4 regions of the Allobosea sp. TWI1241 genome follow, and region 4 is predicted to be linked to each of the others. Evidence: predicted binding sites of a transcription regulator. Region 4 holds the regulator's gene; each other region holds the start of a gene.
The links. The regulator LexA, encoded in region 4, represses DNA repair genes until DNA is damaged. The targets are predictions, from matches to a motif close to TGTTCNNNNTGTGTTCNG.

Region 1: the regulator LexA is predicted to act here: its motif matches at 1,287-1,304, upstream of ssb (single-stranded DNA-binding protein).
Region 2: the regulator LexA is predicted to act here: its motif matches at 4,095-4,112, upstream of recA (recombinase RecA).
Region 3: the regulator LexA is predicted to act here: its motif matches at 2,195-2,212, upstream of uvrA (excinuclease ABC subunit UvrA).

Annotation. Positions count from the first base shown of each region.
Region 1 is NZ_JBDJKW010000009.1:14,614-20,244, forward strand. Features, by position in the region: gene ABE438_RS12875 (3-phosphoshikimate 1-carboxyvinyltransferase) at 1-1,174, shown strand, start outside; gene ssb (single-stranded DNA-binding protein) at 1,392-1,949, shown strand; gene ABE438_RS12885 (M20 family metallopeptidase) at 2,552-3,667, shown strand; gene ABE438_RS12890 (E22 family MetX-like putative esterase) at 3,684-4,802, shown strand; gene ABE438_RS12895 (hypothetical protein) at 4,879-5,271, shown strand; gene ABE438_RS12900 (PepSY-associated TM helix domain-containing protein) at 5,377-5,631, shown strand, end outside.
Region 2 is NZ_JBDJKW010000001.1:191,373-197,003, forward strand. Features, by position in the region: gene cckA (cell cycle histidine kinase CckA) at 1-1,984, shown strand, start outside; gene ABE438_RS00970 (hypothetical protein) at 2,070-2,627, opposite strand; gene ABE438_RS00975 (MFS transporter) at 2,664-3,968, opposite strand; gene recA (recombinase RecA) at 4,235-5,281, shown strand; gene alaS (alanine--tRNA ligase) at 5,465-5,631, shown strand, end outside.
Region 3 is NZ_JBDJKW010000008.1:57,789-63,419, forward strand. Features, by position in the region: gene uvrA (excinuclease ABC subunit UvrA) at 1-2,094, opposite strand, end outside; gene clpB (ATP-dependent chaperone ClpB) at 2,360-4,981, opposite strand; gene ABE438_RS12145 (DUF2293 domain-containing protein) at 5,165-5,494, shown strand; gene ABE438_RS12150 (MOSC domain-containing protein) at 5,552-5,631, shown strand, end outside.
Region 4 is NZ_JBDJKW010000002.1:78,001-83,631, reverse strand. Features, by position in the region: gene trpC (indole-3-glycerol phosphate synthase TrpC) at 5-814, shown strand; gene moaC (cyclic pyranopterin monophosphate synthase MoaC) at 811-1,305, shown strand; gene ABE438_RS03395 (molybdopterin molybdotransferase MoeA) at 1,302-2,513, shown strand; gene lexA (transcriptional repressor LexA) at 2,626-3,366, shown strand; gene ABE438_RS03385 (ComEC/Rec2 family competence protein) at 3,360-5,631, opposite strand, start outside.

The DNA of each region.
Region 1 (5,631 bases), on a different contig from region 4:
CGCGGCGCTGGCCAAGGGCACGAGCCGGCTGTCTGGCGCGCTGAAGAGCGACGACACGCTCTATATGGCGCAGGCCCTGCGGCAGATGGGCGTCGGCGTCGAGGAGCCGGATGCCACCAGTTTCGTCGTCACCGGCAGCGGCCGGCTCGCCGCGCCGGCGGAGCCGCTCTTCCTCGGCAATGCCGGCACCGCGACCCGCTTCCTCACAGCCGCCGCCGCGCTGGTCGACGGGCGAGTGGTCGTCGACGGCGACCAGCACATGCGCAAGCGGCCGATCGCGCCGCTGGTCGAGGCGCTGCGCACGCTCGGCGTCGCGGTCGAGGCGCCGAGCGGCTGCCCGCCGGTCACCGTCACGGGCGAGGGCGGCTTCGCGGGCGGCCGGGTCGAGGTCGATGCCGGGCTCTCCAGCCAGTATGTCTCGGCGCTGCTTATGGCCGCTTCCTGCGCGCGCGGGCCGGTCGATGTCGCGCTGACGGGGCTGGGCACTGACGGCGTCATCGGCGCGCGCGGCTATGTCGACCTGACGCTGGCGACCATGCGCGCCTTCGGGGCGCAGGTGACGCAGCCGGACGCGACAAGCTGGCGCATCGCGCCGACCGGCTATGTCGCCACCGATTACCTGATCGAGCCCGACGCCTCGGCCGCGACCTATCTCTGGGCCGCCGAGGTGCTGACCGGCGGCGCGATCGATCTCGGCGTGCCGGCCTCCGCCTTCACCCAGCCCGACGCCCGTGCGCATGCGCTGATCTCGGCCTTCCCGAACCTGCCGGCCGAAATCGACGGCGCGCAGATGCAGGATGCGATCCCGACGCTCGCCGTGCTCGCCGCCTTCAACCGCACGCCGGTGCGCTTCACCGGCATCGCCAATCTGCGCGTCAAGGAATGCGACCGCGTCGCCGCGCTGGCGCAGGGCCTCTCGCGCATCCGCCCCGGTCTCGGCGCGGAGGAGGGCGACGATCTGCTCGTCGCCGCCGATCCCGCCTTGGCCGGTCAGGTGCTGCCGGCCCGGATCGATACCTTCGCCGACCATCGCATCGCGATGAGCTTCGCGCTCGCCGGCCTGCGCATCGGCGGCATCACGATCGAGGACCCGGCCTGCGTCGGCAAGACCTATCCGGACTATTGGCGCGCGCTCGGCTCGCTCGGCGTGCGATTCGAGGGCGAGGTGCCCTGACGGCCGTCGCGACGCGCCGCGCTCCCCGGCGAGGGGCGGGGCGCGCCGGGCCTGAGCGCTCCTGCGCTCAAGGCGTCCGCCAGACTCTCGGGGACAACTGACACTTGATGTCTGGAACAAAATAAGAACATCGTTGATTGCGGCTTAAGGAACCGTTAAGGTCCGGGATCGGTCATCGGCCGGTATCGAGTTCAGTGCGCAGGAAACGGAGCCGTTCATGGCCGGTAGCGTCAACAAGGTGATCATCGTCGGCAATCTCGGGCGCGATCCCGAGGTGCGGCGTCTCGGCAGCGGCGAGCCGGTCGTCAACCTGCGCATCGCCACCTCGGAAACCTGGCGCGACAAGCAGTCGGGCGAGCGCAAGGAGCGCACCGAGTGGCACTCCGTGGTGATCTTCAACGAGAACCTCGCCAAGGTCGCCGAGCAGTATCTGCGCAAGGGCTCGAAGGTCTATATCGAGGGCCAGCTGCAGACCCGCAAATGGCAGGACCAGCAGGGCGTCGAGAAGTACACCACCGAGATCGTGCTGCAGCGCTTCCGCGGTGAGCTGACCATTCTCGACAGCCGCGGCCAGGGCGGTTCCGACGAGTACGGCGCCGGCGGCGGTGGTGGCGGCTATGGCGACGAGGGCGGCGGTTCCTCCTTCGGCCGGTCCAGCCCGATGGGTGGTGGCGGCGGCTCGCGCCAGCCGGCCATGAGCGGCGGCGGCAGTGGCGGCGGTGGTTCCTCGCGCTCCTCCTCCTCCTCGCATCTCGACGACGACATCCCGTTCTAGGCCGCACGACGGCGCGAACCGGTCTGAGCGATGGCAGGCCATCGAGCGACAGGGCGGTCGCGCCGCGCTGCTCGCCTTGGGCAGCCCGCGCCTCGACCGGCCTGCTCTTCGCCGGTCGCCAGGGGCTCTCCGTCGTGGTGGTGCTGCGGGAGATCGAGGCGTAGCCGGTCGGCTACGGCGAGAACCGCCGTTTGCCGGGTGGCCGCTGCCGGGTTGTCGCTATCGCGCCTTCGCGCTGGCATGCGGCGCGCGTGATGTCCTGGAACGGAGCGCCTCGCTCCTGCTGAAGCTGCGCGTCGACGGACCCGGCATTGCCTGTCGCTTTGAAAGCGCGCGGCTGCCGGGGTCGGCCTTCAGCTCGCGCTTGCCGGTCTTGGCGATCCGCTGAAGGCGGATTCGTCGGCGGCCGGGTTCCTGTTCCCGCCTTCCGAATTGCGCTTTGCGGTGCACGGCGCGCTGTCGCGGAGTGTGATTGGAATGCTCGTTCCGGCGGGGCGATGTCTCCGCGGACCCGCGCATCGCATGCATGGCCTTCACGCATGGCCCTCCTGCGTCGCGGGCTCCTTTCTACCGCCATGCTTTGCGGCGATGCTGGCGCCATCATGACACTGCAAGATCCCACCGCCTCGGCACTCGCCGTCTGGACCGCCCTCGAAAGCCCCACCCACCATCCCGCCGGCGTCAACGGTATGATGGACCTCGTCGCGAAGGAGGTCGAAGGCCTGCCGATCGCGGTCGAGCGCGTGCCGGGCCGCGACGGTCTCGGCGACCATCTCGTCCTGCGCGCCGGCCTCGCCAATGGCGAGAAGGCCGTCTCCGTGATGTCGCATCTCGATACGGTTCACCCGGTCGGGACCAGCGCCAGGGACCTGCCCGTGCGCATCGAGGGCGACCGCCTCTACGGCCCCGGCATCTACGACATGAAGGGCGGCGCCTGGCTGGCGCTCCAGGCCTTCAAGGACGTGGCGCGGGCCGGCACGGCGCGGCGCCCGATGATCTTCCTGTTCACCGCCGACGAGGAGATCGGCTCGCCGAGCTCGCGCGGGCTGATCGAGGCGATCGGCCGCGAGTCGATGGCGGTGCTGGTCACCGAGCCGGCGCGCGAGGGCGGCCGCATCGTCACCGCCCGCAAGGGCGTCGGCCGCTTCGAGGTCAAGGTCGAGGGGCGCCCGGCCCATTCCGGCTCGCGCCATCAGGACGGCCGCAACGCCATCCGCGAGGCGGCGCACCAGATCCTCGCCGTCGAGGGCATGACCGACTACGCCCGCGGCATCACCACCACGGTGGCGATGGTCGGCGGCGGCACGGCCGCCAATGTCGTACCGCAGCACGCCTGGTTCAGCGTCGATTGCCGCGTGACCTCGGCGGCCGACGGCGCGGCCATGGAGCAGCGCATCCTCGGCCTGACGCCGCACGGGCCCGATGTCCGCCTGACGGTGACCGGCGGCATGAACCGCCCGCCCTATGAGAAGACGCCCGATGTCGCGGCGCTCTACGAGCAGGCGCGCGCGGTCGCGGCCGGGATCGGCTTCGACCTGCAGGACTGCCCGATGACCGGCGGCGGCTCCGACGGCAATTTCACCGCCGCGCTCGGCGTGCCGACACTGGACGGGCTCGGCATCGACGGCGACGGCGCCCACACCTTGCAGGAATACGGGCTGCTCTCGTCGATCGCGCCGCGCCGGGCCGTGATCAAGGGCCTGCTCGAGACGCTCTGAGGCGAGGCGGCTGACGATGGCGCAGGAACCGCTGGTCGAGAAGCGCGTCTTCCAGCTGCCCCGTTTCACCACGCAAAGCGGGCGGACGCTGAAAGACGTCCGCATCGGCTGGGAAAGCTATGGCCGGCTCAACGCCGACAAGTCGAACGCCGTCCTGATCTGCCATTTCTTCTCCGGCACCTCGCACGCAGCCGGCCGCTATGCCGCCTCCGACGCCGAGGCTGGCTATTGGGACGCGATCATCGGCCCCGGCAAGGCGATCGACACCGACCGCTGGTTCGTCCTGTCCTCGGACACGCTGGTGAACCTCAACACCGGCGATCCGCGGGTGACCACGACGGGGCCGGCCTCGCTCGACCCCGAGACTGGCCGTGCCTACGGGCCGGATTTCCCGGTCGTGACCATCGCCGATTTCGTCGCGGTCCAGAAGGCGCTGGTCGAGAGCCTCGGCATCACGCGCCTCGCCATGGTCGCCGGTCCCTCCATGGGCTCGCTGCAGACCTATGAATGGGCGGTGAGCCATCCCGAGATGGTCGGCAAGGCGATGGCGGTGATCGGCGCCGCCGAGGCCGATGCGCAGCTGATCGGCTGGCTCGACGTCTGGTCGGCGCCGATCCGCCTCGATCCGAACTGGAACGGCGGCGCCTATTACGACGGCGCCCCGCCGGAGGCCGGTCTCGCCCGCGCGCTGACCGCGATGACGCTGCAGGCCAATCACGGCGACTGGGTCAATGCGACCTTCGGCCGGCGCCCGGCTGTCGAGGGCACCGATCCGGCCTCGGCGCTGTCGGCGCGCTTCCAGGTCCAGAGCGTGCTCGACAATGCCGGCGAGCTGCGCGCCCGGCTCTGCGACGCCAACCATTTCCTCTATCTCGCCAAGGCCAACCAGCTCTTCGTCGCCGGCGGCCGCTCGCTGGAGGATGCGATGCAGCGCCTGCGCGCACCCCTGCTGGTGATCAGCCATCCGCGCGACCTCGTCTTTCCCGAGGCGATGGTGCTGCGCACCGTCGAGGCGGCGCGCGCCGCCGGGCGCGTGGTCACTCATCTCAACATCGAGGGCAAGCGCGGCCATCTGGACGGGGTGATGTCGATGAAGCAGGCTGAAGGCGCGATCCGGGCCTTCCTCGAGGGCTGATCACGGCCGAAACCCGGCGCCGGCGGTGGACAAGCGCCCGGCGGGCGGCTATCGCCGCGACAGCCCGGAGCCACTCTTGAACCGCTACCGACATCCGACAGCCCGTCTCTGGGTCGCCGTCCTGGCGGCCTATGTGCTCGTGCTGCAGGGCATCGTCGGAGCTGCCGCTTCGGGACGCAGCCTCGCGCCGACGCTGCTCGACCGCACCATCCATCTCACCCTCTGCGCGCCGGGTGCCGATGCCACGCCGCTTCCGGACGGCAGCGAGCGGCCGCATCTGCCGCCCTGCTGCCTGCTCGGCTGCGCGGCCTCCGCGGCGCTGGCGCCGCCGCCGCCCGCCCGCTCGCCGCTGGTCCTGCCGGATCGCCCCGCATTGCCGACGGTGCGCGCTCCCGAGCGCATCCAGCCGTCGCCGCCGCTGCGCGTTGGCGTCGCGGCCCGTCCGCGCGGTCCACCCTCGCTGGCCTGAACGCGTCGCGGCCCGTCATGGCCGCGTCGTCGACGGATATTCAGGCCGGCACGCCAGCCCCGGGGGCTGAGTCGCACGGCCGCCAGCCAAGCGAGGATTTCCAGCATGACCGCTCACGCGGACACCACCACGCGCGCCGCATCCGGCCGCGCCACCGGGCTGTCGCCCGACATCAAGGCCTTCGTGGCCAGGCTTCATTTCTATGCCGGCCTGCTGGTCGGTCCGTTCATCCTGATCGCGGCGCTGACCGGCACGCTCTATGTGCTGACGCCGCAGATCGAGAACCGGCTCTATCGCGAGCAGCTCACCGCGCCCGCGCAGGGCGAGGCGCAGCCGCTTTCGGCGCAGATCGTCGCCGCG
Region 2 (5,631 bases), on a different contig from region 4:
CATCCGCGTGACGCAGATCATGCGCGCCGGCCGCCCGGCGACGCTCTGGGCCGTCTCCGACATCACGCCCGAGCGCGAACGCCAGGAGAACGCCTTCCAGGAACTCCAGCACGCGATCGACTATCTCGACCACGCGCCCGCCGGCTTCCTGTCGATGAACGCCGACGGCGAAGTGCCCTATCTCAACGCCACGCTGGCCGGCTGGCTCGACTACGATCTCGCCCGCTTCGGCTCCGGCGGGCTGCATCTCGACGACATCGCCTCGCCGAGCGCCGCCGCGCTGATCCAGGCCATTCGCGGCCAGCCCGGCGACGTCCGCATCGAGGTGCTCGATGTCGACCTGCGCCGCCGCAACGGCGCCTCGCTGCCGGTCCGCCTGCACCATCAGGTCGCCTTCGACCAGGAGGGCCGTGCCGGCGCCTCGCGTACCCTCGTGCTCAACCGCGCCGCCGGCGAGGCCGGGGCCGACGAGCGCAGCGACGCTGAAGCCCGCTTCGCGCGCTTCTTCCACGCCACCCCGATGGCGATCGCCACCGTCGACCGCAGCGGCGCCATCCTGCGCTCCAACGCCGCCTTCACCCGCCTCGCCCCGCGCGACAGCCGCCCGGCGACGATCCGCGAGCTCTTCGCCGGCGCCGATCTCGACGCAGCCTTCGACGGCGTGCTGGCCGGTCGCGGCGATGTCGCCCCGCTCGACGTCAGCCTCTCGGCCGACGAGACGCGCTCGGCCCGGCTCTATCTCTCGCCCGTCGCGGCGGGGGAGGACGGCGACGGCGAGAGCGCCATCGTCTACGTGCTGGAGACCACCGCCGAGCGGAAGCTGCGCGACAACATGGACCAGGCCGGCAAGATGCAGGCCGTCGGCCAGCTCGCGGGCGGCATCGCGCACGATTTCAACAACGTGCTGCAGGTCATCATCAACGCCTCCGAGTTCCTGCTCGCCAGCCACAAGCCGACCGACCCGTCCTTCCCGGACATCATGCAGATCAAGCAGAACGCCTACCGCGCCGCGGCGCTGGTGCGGCAGCTGCTCGCCTTCTCGCGGCGCCAGACGCTGCGCCCGCAGGTGCTGGCGCTCGGCGACGTGCTCTCCGACCTCTCATTGATGCTGAAGCGCGTCGTCGCCGACAAGATCATGCTCGACGTGCGCCAGGGCCGCGACCTCTGGCCGGTCAAGGCCGATCTCGGCCAGCTCGAGCAGGTGGTGGTCAATCTCGCGGTCAACGCCCGCGACGCCATGCCGGATGGCGGCAAGCTGCAGGTGCGCACCCGCAATGTGCCGGCGGCGGAGGTGCCCGAGTTCCGCCTGACCGCCCTGCCCGAGGCCGACTATGTGCTGCTCGAGGTCGAGGACAGCGGCACCGGCATCCCGGCCGAGCATCTCGAGAAGATCTTCGAGCCCTTCTTCACCACCAAGGAGGTCGGCAAGGGCACCGGGCTGGGCCTCTCCATGGTCTACGGCATCGTCAAGCAGACCGGCGGCTTCGTCTTCTGCGACTCCGTCCTCGGCCGCGGCACGAATTTCCGCATCTTCCTGCCGCGCCATGTCCCGACCGATGAGGAGATCGCCTCCGAGAACGCCGTCCGCGAGGCGCCGAAGAAGGCGGCCGACCATACCGGCGCCGGCGTCATCCTGCTGGTCGAGGACGAGGACGCGGTGCGCGCGCTGAACGCCCGCATGCTGGTCTCGCGCGGCTACACCGTCCACGAGGCGGCCTCCGGCGTCGAGGCGCTCGACATCTTCACCCGCCATGACGGGCAGGTCGACCTCGTGATTTCCGACGTGGTCATGCCGGAGATGGACGGGCCGACGCTGCTCGGCGAGCTGCGCAAGCGCAACCCGCAGACCAAGGTGGTCTTCGTCTCCGGCTATGCCGAGGAGGCCTTCCGCAAGAACCTGCCGGAGGGCGAGGATTTCCACTTCCTGCCCAAGCCGTTCACGATGAAGCAGCTCGTCGAGACGGCCAAGGCGGCGATGGGCTGAAGGCCGAGGACCGGCAAAAAGGCCCGACGCTGGGAGAGGTTTCGGGCCGCCTCTCCATGCGAGAGCGATCCCGGCGGCGGCAGCCTCAGCGGCGCCGCGCCCACCAGATCCGCCCGCGCAGCAGCCAGTAGCGGGCCCGCTGGCGCAGCGCCGCCCCCAGCTCCGCCATGCGCTGGAAGGCCGCCGTCGCCTTGATGCGGTCGAGGATCGTGCGGCGGATGGTGTCCAGCCAGCCGATGCACCAGGCGAACCAGGGAATCGTCAGGAGCTGGGCGCGCCCGGCGTGATAGACGCGCTCGACCAGCAGGAAGCTGCCGAGATGGGCGATGCCCATGGTCACCAGCCCCGGCCAGAGCGCACCGCGCGCCAGCAGCACCAGCGAGAGCAGCTTCAGCGGCTCGGCGATGGCGAAGGGCACGGCCAAAGCCGCCAGCGCGCCATAGGGCGGCAGCGAGCCGATCCAGCGCTCGGCCCGCGCCACGATCTGCAGGCCTGAGAACCAGCTCAGCAGCGGCCGGTAGAGCGGCCGCACCATCTCGTCGAGCAGGATCACCAGCCCGACCACCAGGTCGAGCGGGATCAGCAGCAGCTGCAGGCCGCGCCGCGGGCGGCCCCGTCTGGTTCCGGCAGGCTCGTCACGCATCGTCCGACCTCCACAGGCGAGGCGCGACGCCCCGCTTCAGCCTGCCATCGCTTTCCTGGCAGGCACCGCCTCGCGGCCGACCAACGCCAGCGCCAGCGCCGTGATCAGCCCGGCCACCGCCAGATACAGGCCGACATAGCCCAGCCCCCAGTTCGTCGCCAGCCAGGTCGCGATATAGGGCGCGAGCGAGGCGCCGACGATGCCGCCGAAGTTGAAGGTGAGCGAGGCGCCGGTATAGCGCACCTCGGTCGGGAACAGCTCGGCCAGCGCCGTGCCGAGCGGGCCGTAGGTGAAGCCCATCAGCGCGAAGCCGAGGCCGAAGAACAGCAGGACCCCGATCATGCTGCCGGAGCCGAACAGCGGCGACAGCAGCGCGCCGAAACCGGCGATGGCGAGGCTGGTCCAGAACAGCGTGCGTCGCCGGCCATAGCGATCCGCCAGCAGCGCCGAGATCGGGATGGTCAGCCCGAAGAACACCACGCCGGCCATCTGCATCGGCAGGAACTGCACGCGGCTGTAGCCGAGCGCCACCGTGCCCCAGCTCAGCGAGAACACCGTCATCAGGTAGAACAGCACGAAGGTGGCGAGCGCCGCCAGCGTGCCGAGCACCAGCGTCCTTCCATGGCCGGAGACCACGGTCGCCAGCGGCAGGCGCACCCGCTCGCGCTTCTCGATCGTCGCCTGGAAGGCCGGCGTCTCGGTGATGCGCAGGCGGACATAGAGCCCCATGAACACCAGCAGCGCGCTGGCGATGAAGGGGATGCGCCAGCCGAAGGAGAAGAACTGCGCGTCGGTCAGCACCTCCGAGAGCAGCAGGAAGCTGCCCGTGGCGAAGATGAAGCCGATCGGCGCGCCGAGCTGCGGGAACATGCCGTACCAGGCCTCCTTGCCGCGCGGCGCGTTCTCGGTAGCGAGCAGCACCGCCCCGCCCCACTCGCCGCCGAGCCCGAGCCCCTGGCCGAGCCGGCACAGCGCCAGCAGGAGCGGCGCCAGCACGCCGACCTGCGCATAGGTCGGCAGCAGGCCGATCGCCACGGTCGACAGGCCCATCATCATCAGCGCCGCGACCAGCGTCGCCTTGCGGCCGACCCGGTCGCCGAAATGGCCGAACACCGCCGCGCCGATCGGCCTTGCGAAAAAGGCGATCGCAAAGGTGGCGAAGGATTGCAGCATGCCCGACGTCGCGTCGGCGCCCGGGAAGAACAGCTTCGGGAACACCAGCACAGCCGCCGTGGCGTAGATGTAGAAGTCGAAGAACTCGATCGTCGTGCCGACCAGGCTGGCGAACAGGACACGGCGCGGGGAGTTGCCGCCGCGGGCGGCGGGAGCGGAAGCGGCCACGGTATAATCCTTCAAAACAGGAGCTTGACGCGACAGGAGGCGCCTCTAGCAGCGCCCGATCCATTCGCCAAGCGCATGACGAAACGTCAATTCATAAGACGATGCGCCTATGATGCATGTGAAAAAGAGAACGAAAAAAGAACTTGCCAATGAGAACAAACCATGACCAGATATCCACAGGCGCGGATTTGAGATGTCGTCGCGCCCTGCCATAAGGAGCGGACGTCGTGAATCAGGCGAATCTCAAGCTCGTGGAAGGCTCCTCGATGGATAAGGCCAAGGCCCTGGACGCCGCGCTCTCTCAGATCGAGCGCGCCTTCGGCAAGGGCTCGATCATGCGTCTGGGCAAGAACCAGCAGGCGATCGAGATCGAGACCGTCTCGACCGGTTCGCTCGGGCTCGACATCGCGCTCGGCGTCGGCGGCCTGCCGCGCGGCCGCGTCATCGAGATCTACGGGCCGGAATCCTCAGGCAAGACCACGCTGGCGCTGCACACCATCGCCGAGGCGCAGAAGAAGGGCGGCGTCTGCGCCTTCGTCGACGCCGAGCACGCGCTCGACCCGGTCTATGCCCGCAAGCTCGGCGTCAATCTCGACGACCTGCTGATCTCCCAGCCCGACACCGGCGAGCAGGCGCTCGAGATCACCGACACGCTGGTCCGCTCCGGCGCGATCGACGTGCTCGTCATCGACTCGGTCGCGGCGCTGACCCCGCGTGCCGAGATCGAGGGCGAGATGGGCGATAGCCAGCCCGGCCTCCAGGCCCGCCTGATGAGCCAGGCCCTGCGCAAGCTCACCGCCTCGATCTCGCGGTCGAACTGCATGGTGATCTTCATCAACCAGATCCGCATGAAGATCGGCGTGATGTATGGCAGCCCGGAGACCACCACCGGCGGCAACGCGCTGAAGTTCTACGCCTCGGTGCGTCTCGACATCCGCCGCGTCTCGACCCTGAAGGACCGCGACGAGGCCACCGGCAACTCGGTGCGCGTCAAGGTCGTGAAGAACAAGGTCGCGCCGCCCTTCAAGCAGGTCGAGTTCGACATCATGTTCGGCGAGGGCATCTCCAAGGCCGGCGAGCTGATCGATCTCGGCGTCAAGGCCGGCATCGTCGAGAAGTCGGGCGCCTGGTTCTCATTCGACAGCCAGCGCCTCGGCCAGGGCCGCGAGAACGCCAAGACCTTCATGAAGGCCAATCCCGACGTCGCGGCGCGTATCGAGGCCACCATCCGCCAGAATTCCGGCCTCGTCGCCGAGCGTATCCTCGAGCAGGTCGACCCGACCGCCGAGGATCTCGACGAGGGCGAGGCCTGAGCCTTCGCCCCTTCCGGACAGGATCACGGGCGGCCTCGCGGCCGCCCGTTTCATTTGGCCGGGACGCGCTCATGCGCATGCCGGCCCTTGCGGGCGCTTTCTGGACACGTATGAGTGGGCCGCATAGAACCTTGCGGCCCGCCGGCCCCGCCGGCCCCTGCCCGAACCAGAGCCAAGATTGCGATGAGCGGCGTCAACGAGATCAGGTCCACCTTCCTCGACTATTTCAAGGCCAACGGCCACGAGATCGTCCCGTCGAGCCCGCTCGTTCCGCGCAACGATCCGACGCTGATGTTCGCCAATTCGGGCATGGTGCAGTTCAAGAACGTCTTCACCGGCCAGGAGAAGCG
Region 3 (5,631 bases), on a different contig from region 4:
GACGATCTTCAGGCTCCGGCCCTTCTGCGGCTTGCGGCGCCGCGGCGGCACCGGCACGCTGAGCGCGCCGGTGAGATATTGCCCGGTGAGCGAGTTCGGATCGGCCAGGATGTCCTCCGGCCGGCCCTGCGAGACGATTTCGCCGCCATGGATGCCGGCGCCGGGGCCGACATCGACGACATAGTCGGCGGTGAGGATCGCGTCCTCGTCATGCTCGACCACGATCACCGTGTTGCCGAGATCGCGCAGCCGGCGCAGCGTGCCGAGCAGGCGCTCATTGTCGCGCTGGTGCAGGCCGATCGACGGCTCGTCCAGCACGTAGAGCACGCCGGTCAGCCCCGAGCCGATCTGGCTGGCGAGGCGAATGCGCTGGCTCTCGCCGCCCGACAGCGTGCCCGAGGCGCGGGCGAGGGTGAGATATTCCAGCCCGACATCGAGCAGGAAGCTCAGCCGGTCGCGGATCTCCTTGAGGATGCGCGGGGCGATCTCGTTCTGCTTCGCCGAAAGCCGCGAGGGCAGGGCGCTGACCCAGTCGAGCGCATCGCGCACCGAAAGCCGCGAGACCTCGCCGATATGGCGCCCGTCGATCTTCACCGCCAGCGCCTCGGGCTTGAGGCGGTAGCCGTTACAGGCGGCGCAGGGCGTCTCCGACATGAAGCGCCCGATCTCCTCGCGCGCCCAGTCGCTCTCCGTCTCCTTCCAGCGCCGCTCCATATTGGTGATGACGCCCTCGAAGGGCTTCTTCACCTCATAGGCGCGCAGGCCGTCATTATAGGCCATGCGCACCGCTTCGGTGCCGGTGCCGTAGAGGATGGCGTCGCGCGCCTGCTGCGGCAGCTCCGACCAGGGCTTGGTCATCGAGAAGCCGAAATGACGGGCCAGCGCCTCGAGCGTCTGGCCGTAATAGGGCGAGGTCGACTTGGCCCAGGGCGCGATCGCCCCCTTCTTCAGCGTCAGCGAGGCGTCCGGCACGATCATGCCGGGGTCGATGCGCATCTCGTGGCCGAGCCCGTCGCAGGTCGGGCAGGCGCCGAACGGGTTGTTGAACGAGAACAGCCGCGGCTCGATCTCGGGAATGGTGAAGCCGGAGACCGGGCAGGCGAATTTCGAGGAGAAGGTGACGCGCCGCGGCTCGCCGTTCTCCTCCTTTTCGTCGGCATATTCGAACACCGCGATGCCGTCGGCGAGGTCGAGCGCCTGCTCGAGCGAATCCGCCAGCCGCGCCCCGAGATCGGGCCGGATCACGATGCGGTCCACCACCACGTCGATGTCGTGCTTGAACTTCTTGTCGAGCGAGGGCGCGTCCGGGATCTCGTAGAAGGCGCCGTTGACCTTGACGCGCTGGAAGCCGCGCTTCAGCCAGTCGGCCATCTCCTTGCGGAACTCGCCCTTGCGGCCGCGCACCACCGGCGCCAGCAGATAGCCGCGCGTCTTCTCCGGCAGGGCCACCAGCCGGTCGACCATCTGCGAGACGGTCTGGCTCTCGATCGGCAGGCCGGTCGCCGGCGAATAGGGGATGCCGGCGCGGGCCCAGAGCAGGCGCATATAGTCGTGGATCTCGGTGACGGTGCCGACCGTCGAGCGCGGGTTCTTCGAGGTGGTCTTCTGCTCGATCGAGATCGCCGGCGAGAGCCCGTCGATCTGGTCGACATCGGGCTTCTGCATCATCTCGAGGAACTGGCGGGCATAGGCCGACAGGCTCTCGACATAGCGGCGCTGGCCCTCGGCATAGATCGTGTCGAAGGCGAGCGAGGACTTGCCCGAGCCCGACAGGCCGGTGAACACCACCAGCTTGTCGCGCGGAATGGCGAGGTCGACATTCTTGAGGTTGTGCTCGCGCGCCCCGCGCACCGAGATCATCCGCGCATGCGCCTCCGCCGCCAGGTTCGCGCCGGCCTTGGCGTCGAACAGCGCCTCCAGCGACGCCGCCTGCTCGGCCAGCGTCGCCTTGGCGGCCGCGGGCTTGGCAGCGGACGGCTTGGCGGTCGCGGTCTTGGCAGTCTTTGTGCTGGCAGTCTTCGCCTTGGCGCTCGTCGTGCTGGCGGCAGGAGCCTTGCCGTCCGTCGCGGCGGAGCTTTGAGTCTTGCGGGCCATGTCGGGATCCGGTTGGGGGCAGCCGTAGAGATAGGGCAAAAGCCGTTCCGTGCCAGATCGGGCCGGCGGCGGGCGGGCATGACTAGCACGCAGGCGGCGATGTTGCCGCATTGTTCCTGCCGGCTGTCCTGACAAAGATTGTCAGCAGCGCGTCAGGGGCGGGACGAGCCCCCGCCCGAGCCGGCATGCCGCGGGCGCGGGCCGCCGCAACGACAAAGGGCGCCGCTCGCGCGGCGCCCTCGTCATCATCGGGGTGCGGAACCCCTCAGTTCAGCGGCACGCCCGCCGGGCGCTGCTCGCTTGCGGCGGCGAACTCGCCCAGCATCAGCCCGGCCGGGCCGACGGTGAGCGGCACGGTCTCGCCGTCCCGGATCGCGCCGGCGAGCAGCAGCTCGGCCAGCGGGTCCTGCACCGACTTCTGGATCACGCGCTTCAGCGGGCGCGCGCCATAGGACGGGTCGTAGCCCTTCTCGGCCAGCCAGTCGCGCGCCTCGGGCGAGAGGTCGAGCGCGATCTTGCGGTCGACCAGCAGGCGGCCGAGGCGGGCCATCTGGATGTCGACGATGGCGCCCATATCCGACCGCCGCAGGCGATGGAACAGGATGATGTCGTCGATCCGGTTGAGGAACTCCGGCCGGAAGGCGTGGCGGACCACGCCCATGACCTCGTCGCGCACGGCCTCCGAATCCTCGCCCTCGGGCTGGTTCACCAGATACTCCGAACCGAGATTCGAGGTCATGATGATCAGCACGTTGCGGAAGTCGACCGTGCGGCCCTGGCCGTCGGTGAGCCGCCCGTCGTCGAGCACCTGCAGCAGGACGTTGAACACGTCCGGATGCGCCTTCTCGACCTCGTCGAACAGCACGACCTGATAGGGCCGGCGCCGCACGGCTTCGGTCAGGGCACCGCCCTCCTCATAGCCGACATAGCCGGGAGGCGCGCCGATCAGCCGGGAGACCGAGTGCTTCTCCATGTATTCCGACATGTCGAGCCGGACCATCGCCGTCTCGTCGTCGAACAGGAAGGCGGCGAGCGCCTTGGTCAGCTCGGTCTTGCCGACGCCGGTGGGCCCGAGGAACATGAAGGAGCCGATCGGACGGTTCGGGTCCTGCAGGCCGGCGCGGGCGCGCCGCACCGCCTTGGACACCGCCTCGACCGCCTCCTTCTGGCCGACGACGCGGGCGCCGAGCGTCTGCTCCATCTGCAGCAGCTTCTCCTTCTCGCCCTCCAGCATCTTGTCGACCGGCACGCCGGTCCAGCGCGAGACCACCGCCGCGACATGGTCGGGCGTCACCGCCTCCTCGACCATGCCGGACTGGCCGCCATTGGCCTCGATCTCGGCGAGCTGCTTCTCCAACTGCGGGATCTCGCCATAGGCCAGCTCGCCGGCGCGCTGGTACTCGCCCTTGCGCTGCGCCTGGGCCAGTTCGTTGCGGGCATTGTCGAGCCGGGTCTTGATCTCCGCCGCCTGGCCGAGCTTGTCCTTCTCGGCCTTCCAGGTCGCGGTGATCGCGGCCGAGCGGGTCTCGAGCTCGCCGAGCTCGCCTTCGAGGCGCCGCAGCCGCTCCTTCGAGCCGGCGTCGCTCTCCTTCTTGAGCGCCTCCTGCTCGATCTTCAGCCGGACGATCTCGCGGTCGATCGAGTCGAGCTCCTCGGGCTTGGAATCGACCTGCATGCGCAGGCGCGCCGAGGCCTCGTCGACCAGGTCGATCGCCTTGTCGGGCAGGAAGCGATCGGTGATGTAGCGGTTCGACAGGGTCGCGGCCGAGACCAGCGCCGAATCCGTGATGCGGACGCGGTGGTGCTGCTCGTACTTCTCCTTGAGGCCGCGCAGGATCGAGATCGTGTCCTCGACCGTCGGCTCCTCGACGAAGACCGGCTGGAAGCGCCGGGCCAGCGCCGCGTCCTTCTCGACATATTTGCGGTACTCGTCGAGCGTGGTCGCGCCGACGCAGTGCAGTTCGCCGCGCGCCAGCGCCGGCTTCAGCAGGTTGGAGGCGTCCATCGCGCCGTCGGTCTTGCCGGCGCCAACGAGCGTGTGCATCTCGTCGATGAACAGGATGACGCCGCCGGCCGCGGCCGAGACCTCGGACAAAACCGCCTTCAGCCGCTCCTCGAACTCGCCGCGATATTTCGCGCCGGCGATCAGCGAGCCCATGTCGAGGGCGAGCAGCTCCTTGTCCTTCAGGCTTTCGGGCACGTCGCCATTGACGATGCGCAGCGCCAGCCCCTCGGCGATGGCGGTCTTGCCGACGCCGGGCTCGCCGATCAGCACGGGATTGTTCTTGGTGCGCCGGCTCAGCACCTGGATGGTGCGGCGGATCTCCTCGTCGCGGCCGATCACCGGGTCGAGCTTGCCCTCGCGGGCCGCCGCGGTGAGGTCGCGGGCGTATTTCTTCAGCGCGTCATAGCCCTGCTCGGCCGAGGCTGAGTCGGCGGTGCGGCCCTTGCGGATCGCTTCGATCGCGGCGTTGAGGCCCTGCGGCGTCACGCCGGCGGCGGCCAGCGCCTTGCCGGCCTCGTTGTCCTTCTCGATCGCCAGCGCCAGCAAAAGCCGCTCGACCGTGACAAAGCTGTCGCCGGCCTTGTCGGCCGCCTTCTCGGCGGTGTCGAAGACGCGCGCCAGGGCCGGCGTCAGATGCAGGCCGCCGGCGCCGCCGCCGCTGACCTTGGGCTGCTTGGCGAGCGCGGCCTCGACCGACTGGCGCGCCAGCCGCGACTGGCCGCCCGAGCGGTCGATCAGACCGGCGGCCATGCCCTCCTGATCGTCGAGCAGCGCCTTGAGCAGGTGCTCCGGCGTGAACTGCTGATGGCCCTCGCGCATCGCGATGGTCTGCGCCGCCTGGAGGAAGCCCTTGGCCCGGTCCGTGTACTTCTCGATGTTCATCTGTATCGCTCTCCGCCCGCCGGTCGCGCCCCGTAGCGGCGGATCCGGCTGCCCTTTCGTCAGGATGGGGCCCCCTGAGGCGACCCCTCGGGCCAGAGATAGGTGTTGCTTTCCCGCAACGGAAGGGGTGAGGGCCCGGGAGTCACGTTGACGCGGCTGCGGCATCCTGTCCAGCATCGCGCCATGGTCGGGACGAAGCGGCAGCAGGCGATTCGCAAGGCGCTCCGGGCGCTGGCGCCGGGCATCCCCTTCGGTGATGCCGAGGCGGTGCTGACGCTGGCAGGCCGCCCGGCGATGAAGGCGCTGCCGCCGGGCACCGCGCTCTGGCTGGCGCTGGCCAGCCATGTCCGCCACGTGCACACCGATTACGACCAGCTGCTCGCCGAGGGCTATGAGCGCGACGCCGCCCGCTTCTTCGTGGCCGAGCCGAGCGACGACGTGCTCGCCGGCTGGGGCTGCCAGCGCTCGGTGCTCGACGGCGAGATGCTGGAGGAGGGCGCGCCCGGCGCGTGACCGGGGCGCGCGCCCATGGCAGGGTGCGCCGCTTTCGCAGACGGGAACGGTCGGTCCATGCGCGTCATGTCGCTCTATCGCTATCCGGTGAAGGGGCTCTCGCCCGAGCGGCGCGAGGCCTTCGCCCTGCCGGAGGG
Region 4 (5,631 bases):
CGCGATGTCGGACATCCTGAAGCGGATCGAGACCTACAAGCGCGCGGAGATCGCAGCCGCGCGGGAAGCCGTGCCGCAGGTCGAGATCGAGCGGCGCGCCGCCGCCATGCCGCCGCCGCGCGACTTTCTCGGCGCGCTGGAAGCCAAGCATCGCGACGGCGCTCCGGCGCTGATCGCCGAGATCAAGAAGGCGAGCCCGTCAAAGGGCCTGATCCGCCCCGATTTCGACCCGCCGGCGCTGGCCCGCGCCTATGCCGAGGGCGGCGCCGCCTGCCTCTCGGTGCTGACCGACACGCCCTCCTTCGAGGGCCGGCCGGAATTCCTCGACCAGGCGCGCCAGGCCTCCGGCCTGCCCGGCCTGCGCAAGGACTTCATGTTCGAGCCCTATCAGGTCTTCGAGGCCCGCAGCTGGGGCGCGGACTGCATCCTGCTGATCATGGCGAGCCTCGACGATGCCGCCGCGCGCGAGCTTGCTGCGACGGCGAAGGCGCTCGGCATGGCGGTGCTGGCCGAGGTCCATGACGAGGCGGAACTCGACCGGGCGCTGGCGCTCGACACACCGCTGGTCGGCATCAACAACCGCGACCTGCGCAGTTTCGAGGTCAGCCTGACGGTGACCGAACGGCTCGCCCCGCGCGTGCCGAAGGACCGTGTCCTCGTCGGCGAGAGCGGCATCTTCACGCATGCGGACATCGTCCGCCTGCAAGCCTGTGGCGTGAACACCTTCCTCGTCGGCGAGAGCCTGATGCGGCAGCACGACGTCGCCGCCGCGACCCGCGCGCTTCTGACCGGCGCCGCCGAGGCCGCGGCGTGAGCGGCCTCACCCATCTCGACCACAAGGGCGAGGCCCATATGGTCGACGTCGGCGACAAGGCCGAGACGCAGCGCGTCGCGGTCGCCGAAGGCCGCGTCGTCATGCAGGCCGCGACCCTCGCCATCGTCCGCGACGGCGAGGCCAAGAAGGGCGACGTGCTCGGCACCGCCCGCCTCGCCGGCATCATGGCCGCCAAGCGCGCCCATGAGCTGATCCCGCTCTGCCACCCGCTGCTGCTCAGCAAGATCGCGGTCGAGCTGGAGATCGACGAGGCGCTGCCCGGCGTCACCGTGCGCGCCGAGGTCCGGCTGACCGGCAAGACCGGCGTCGAGATGGAGGCGCTCACCGCCGTCAGCGTCGCCTGCCTCACCGTCTACGACATGGTGAAGGCGGTCGATCGCGCCATGCAGATCGAGGGCGTGCGCCTCGTCCACAAATCCGGCGGCAAGTCCGGCGCCTACGACCTCGCCGATCCGGGCCCCGCGGCATGAGCCTGACCCCGGTCGATGCCGCGCTGGCCGCGCTGCTGAAGAGCGTTCCGGGACCGACGGGCACGGAGCGGCTGCCGCTCGCCGACTGCATCGGCCGCGTGCTTGCCGAGGATCTCGCGGCGCTGCGCACCCAGCCGCCTTTCGCGAATTCGGCCATGGATGGCTACGCCGCCCGCGCCGCCGACCTCCAGCCCGGCAGGACGCTCGCGGTCATCGGCGAATCGGCCGCGGGCAAGCGCTTTTCCGGCGCGGTCGGCCCCGGGGAGGCTGTGCGCATCTTCACCGGCGCCCCCCTGCCCGAGGGCGCCGACGCCGTGCTGATGCAGGAGGATGCCGAGGGCGTCGGCAGCCCCAGCATCCGCGTGCTGGCGCAGGTCGCGCCCGGAAGGTTCGTGCGCGCCGCCGGGCTCGACTTCAGCCAGGGCGACAGGCTGCTCGCCGCCGGACGCAGGCTCGACCCGGCGACGCTCGCGCTCGCCGCCGCCATGGGACACGCCTCGCTGCCGGTGCGGCGCCGGCCGCTGGTCGCCATCCTCGCCACCGGCGACGAACTCGTCAGCCCGGGCGAAGAGACCGGGCCCGACCAGATCGTCGCCTCGAACGGTTTCGCGCTGGCCGCCCTGGTCGCGCAGGCCGGCGGCACGCCGCTCGATCTCGGCATCGCCCGCGACGACCATGCCGACCTCGCCGCGCGGATCGGCGCGGCGCGCCGGGCCGGTGCCGACGTACTGGTCACGCTCGGCGGCGCCTCGGTCGGTGAGCACGACCTGGTGCGCGCGGCCCTCGCCGCCCAGGGCATGACGCCGGGCTTCTGGCGCATCGCCATGCGCCCCGGCAAGCCGATGATGACCGGCGTGATCGAGCGCATGGTCGTGCTCGGCCTGCCGGGCAACCCGGTCTCCTCGATCGTCTGCGGCCATCTCTTCGCCGTGCCGCTGGTCGAGGCGCTGCTCGGCCTCGCCGACCCGGCGCGGGACCGCAGCGAGCGCGCCAGCATCGCCGTCGACCTGCCGGCGAACGACGAGCGCCAGGACTATCTGCGCGCGACGCTCGAGCAGGGCGCGGACGGGCCGGTCGCCACGCCCTTCCCGCGCCAGGATTCCTCCATGCTCGCCACCATGGCGCGGGCCGATGCGCTGGTCGTGCGCCCGGTGAACGCGCCGGCGGCGAAGGCCGGCGATCCCTGTCGGATCCTGCGGCTGCGCTGAGGCCGGCGCGCGCCGGCCGGCCCTCGCCCGGCGACCTTGCGGAACACAAAGAGAACAGCTATCCTGTTCAGGCTTTGTTTCGAATCCAGCCTGAAAGGCGCGCACCTCCGTCATGCTGACACGCAAACAGTCGGAACTGCTCCGTTTCATCCATGAGCGCCTGCGCGAATCCGGCGTGCCGCCCTCCTTCGACGAGATGAAGGACGCGCTCGACCTGCGATCCAAATCCGGCATCCACCGCCTGATCATGGCGCTGGAGGAGCGCGGCTTCATCCGGCGCCTGCCCAACCGGGCCCGCGCGCTGGAGGTGATCAAGATGCCGGACAATATGGGCGGCGCCGCGCCGGGCCAGCAGCGCCCGCGCTTCAGCCCCTCTGTGGTACAGGGCGGCCTCGGCCAGACGCCGCCGCCCGCCCCTGCGGCCCCTGTCGCGCCGGCGCGGCCGCGTGCCGCCGAGGAGGATGGCCGCGGCACGGTCTCGATCCCGGTGATGGGCCGCATCGCCGCCGGCGTGCCGATCTCGGCGATCCAGAGCCGCAGCCACGCCGTCTCCCTGCCCGCCGACATGCTGGGCACCGGCGAGCATTTCGCGCTCGAGGTCCGCGGCGATTCGATGGTCGAGGCCGGCATCCTCGACGGCGACACGGTGGTGATCCGCAAGCAGGACACCGCCAATACGGGCGACATCATCGTCGCGCTGATCGACGACGAGGAAGCGACGCTGAAGCGGCTGCGCAAGCGCGGCTCCTCCATCGCGCTCGAAGCGGCGAATCCGGCCTATGAGACCCGCGTGCTCGGTCCCGATCGCGTTCGTATCCAGGGCCGGCTGGTCAATCTGATGCGGCGCTACTGAAGCCGCTCGGCCTCGTCCGGGACGGATGGGGCCGTGGCCGCCGCAGGCGGCGTGGCCGTGACGCGGGACTGTGGCGGCCGCCCGGCGGTCGAGGCCGCGGGGGACGGCTCCGGCTGCGGGCGGGTCCAGGGCCGCCGACGGGTGGCGTCCTCGGCGGTGAAGGCGGTCCAGCCGCCGCCGGCGGTGCGATAGCTGACGGCGCCGTCGCGGCGCAGCACCGCCCGGTCGATCAGCCGGGCCGCGCAGGCGCCGTTGGCATAGAGCGGCGTCACCACCAGATCGGCACGCCCACAATCCTCGGCCAGCGCGATGCGGTCGCGCGCATAGGCGACGCTGCGGCCGTCCGCGAGCCGGATGACGCAGCCGCGCGTGTCGCAGGCCGCGCCGCTGCGCAGGCCGGGATCGTCGGGCGCCCGCGAATCCCCGTCCGCCAGCAGCCATTGCGCCAGCACGAAGCGGCTCGGCCGCCCGGCCAGCACCAGCCGCCCATCCGCACCGCGCACCAGCATGCCGGAACCGTCGCGCTCGATCAGGATGTCGGGGCGGGCCGGCGCCGCGGCGACGGCGAGGCCGGCGAGCAGCGGCAGCGCCGCGAGATAGCGGATCGCCGTGGTCCAGAGTGTCAGCCAGAGCAGCGCCAGCGAAAACGCCACTAGCGCCGCGGGCCCGAAGGCCGGCAGCACCACCGTCGAGCGCTCCATTCCCGCGACCCAGTGCGCGAGTTTCAGTACGAGCTCCGAGGCCCAGCCCATCGCCGCCCAGGCCGGCCAGTCGAGCCCGAACGGATAGGCCAGCACGCCGAACACCGCCGCCGGCATCACCACCAGCGAGACGAAGGGCAGGGCCAGCGCATTGCCGAGCAGGCCGAACGGATTGAAGACCTGGAAATGATAGACGCCATAAGGCGCCGTCGCCGCGGTCGCCACCATGGTGGTGGTGACGATGCCGACCGCCGAGAGCCAGAGCGGCCGCAGCGGCCAGGGCCAGTTCGCCGCCTTGGCATCGGGCGCGCGGGCCTGCCAGCGCTCGGCAAAGGCGATCAGGGCCGCGACCGCCCCGAACGACATCTGGAAGCTCGGGCCGAGCAGCGCCTCCGGCTCACGCAGCAGCACGATGATCGCGGCGAGCGCGAGATTGCGCATGCTCAGCGCCGGGCGGTCGACGAGGATCGCGCCCAGCATCACCAGCGTCATGATCAGCGAGCGCACGGTCGCGACCTCGGCACCGGAGAAAACGCAATAGGCAACAGCGCCGCTCATCGCGGCCAGCGCCGCGATCTTCTTGACCGGCCAGGCCAGCGCCAGCGTCTGCGAGGCGCAGAGCAGAGCCCGCACCAGCCAGAAGATCGTCCCGGCGGCGAGCACCATATGCAGGCCGGAGATCGAGACGATGTGGTAGATCCCCGCTGCCCGCAGGTCGATATTGGTGCTCTCGCTGATCAGCCCGCGCTTGCCGGTGACCAGCGCCGCGCCCATCGCGCCCGCCTGCCCGCCCCCGATCGCGGCGATGCGCGCGGTCAGCACGTTGCGGGCATCGTCGATCAGCACCTGCCGGCGCAAGGCGGACGGCATGGGCTGCTCCGCCGGCGAGAGCACGACCTTGCCGACGATGTTGCCGACCGCGCCGATGCCGCGAAAGAAGGCGTCGCGCGCGAAATCGTAGCCGCCGGGACGCGCCGGGCCGGGCGGCGGCAGCAGCCGGGCCGTCGCCAGCAGGTGGTCGCCCGGCCGCAGCCCGGTGACATTGGCCGAGACGCGCACCCGCCGCGGCCGCGCCGGCTCCGCCACGCCTGCGAGGCTCGTGACCAGCAGCACCAGCCTGACGCCCTTCTCCCGCTGCTCCAGGCTCTCGACGAAGCCGCTCACCCGCCCGACATGCGGACGGGCCAGGATGGGTGCGGCGACCTCGGCGCTGCGCCAGACCCCTGCCGCGAAGCCGACGAAGGCGGCAGCGAGCGCGACGCAGGTCGCCATCGCCCCGCGCCGCGTCCGGCTGAAGGCGAGCGCCGCGGCGCCGAACAGCCCTGCCCCGAAGAGCGGCGCTGCCAGGCCCGGCTCGCCATCGGCGAGGAAATACAGCAGGACGCCGATCCCGAGCGGCACCGGCAGCCAGTTGAACAGCCGCCGCCGCTCGATCTCCAGCGCCAGCGCGCCGCGCAGGCCGTTCCAGAAGGTATGGAGCAGGATCGCGGGCGACCAGTCGGGACGCGTTCGCCCCGCCCCGCCCGCCAGGACGAGGCCGGCAGCCCGCGCCACCCCACGGCGC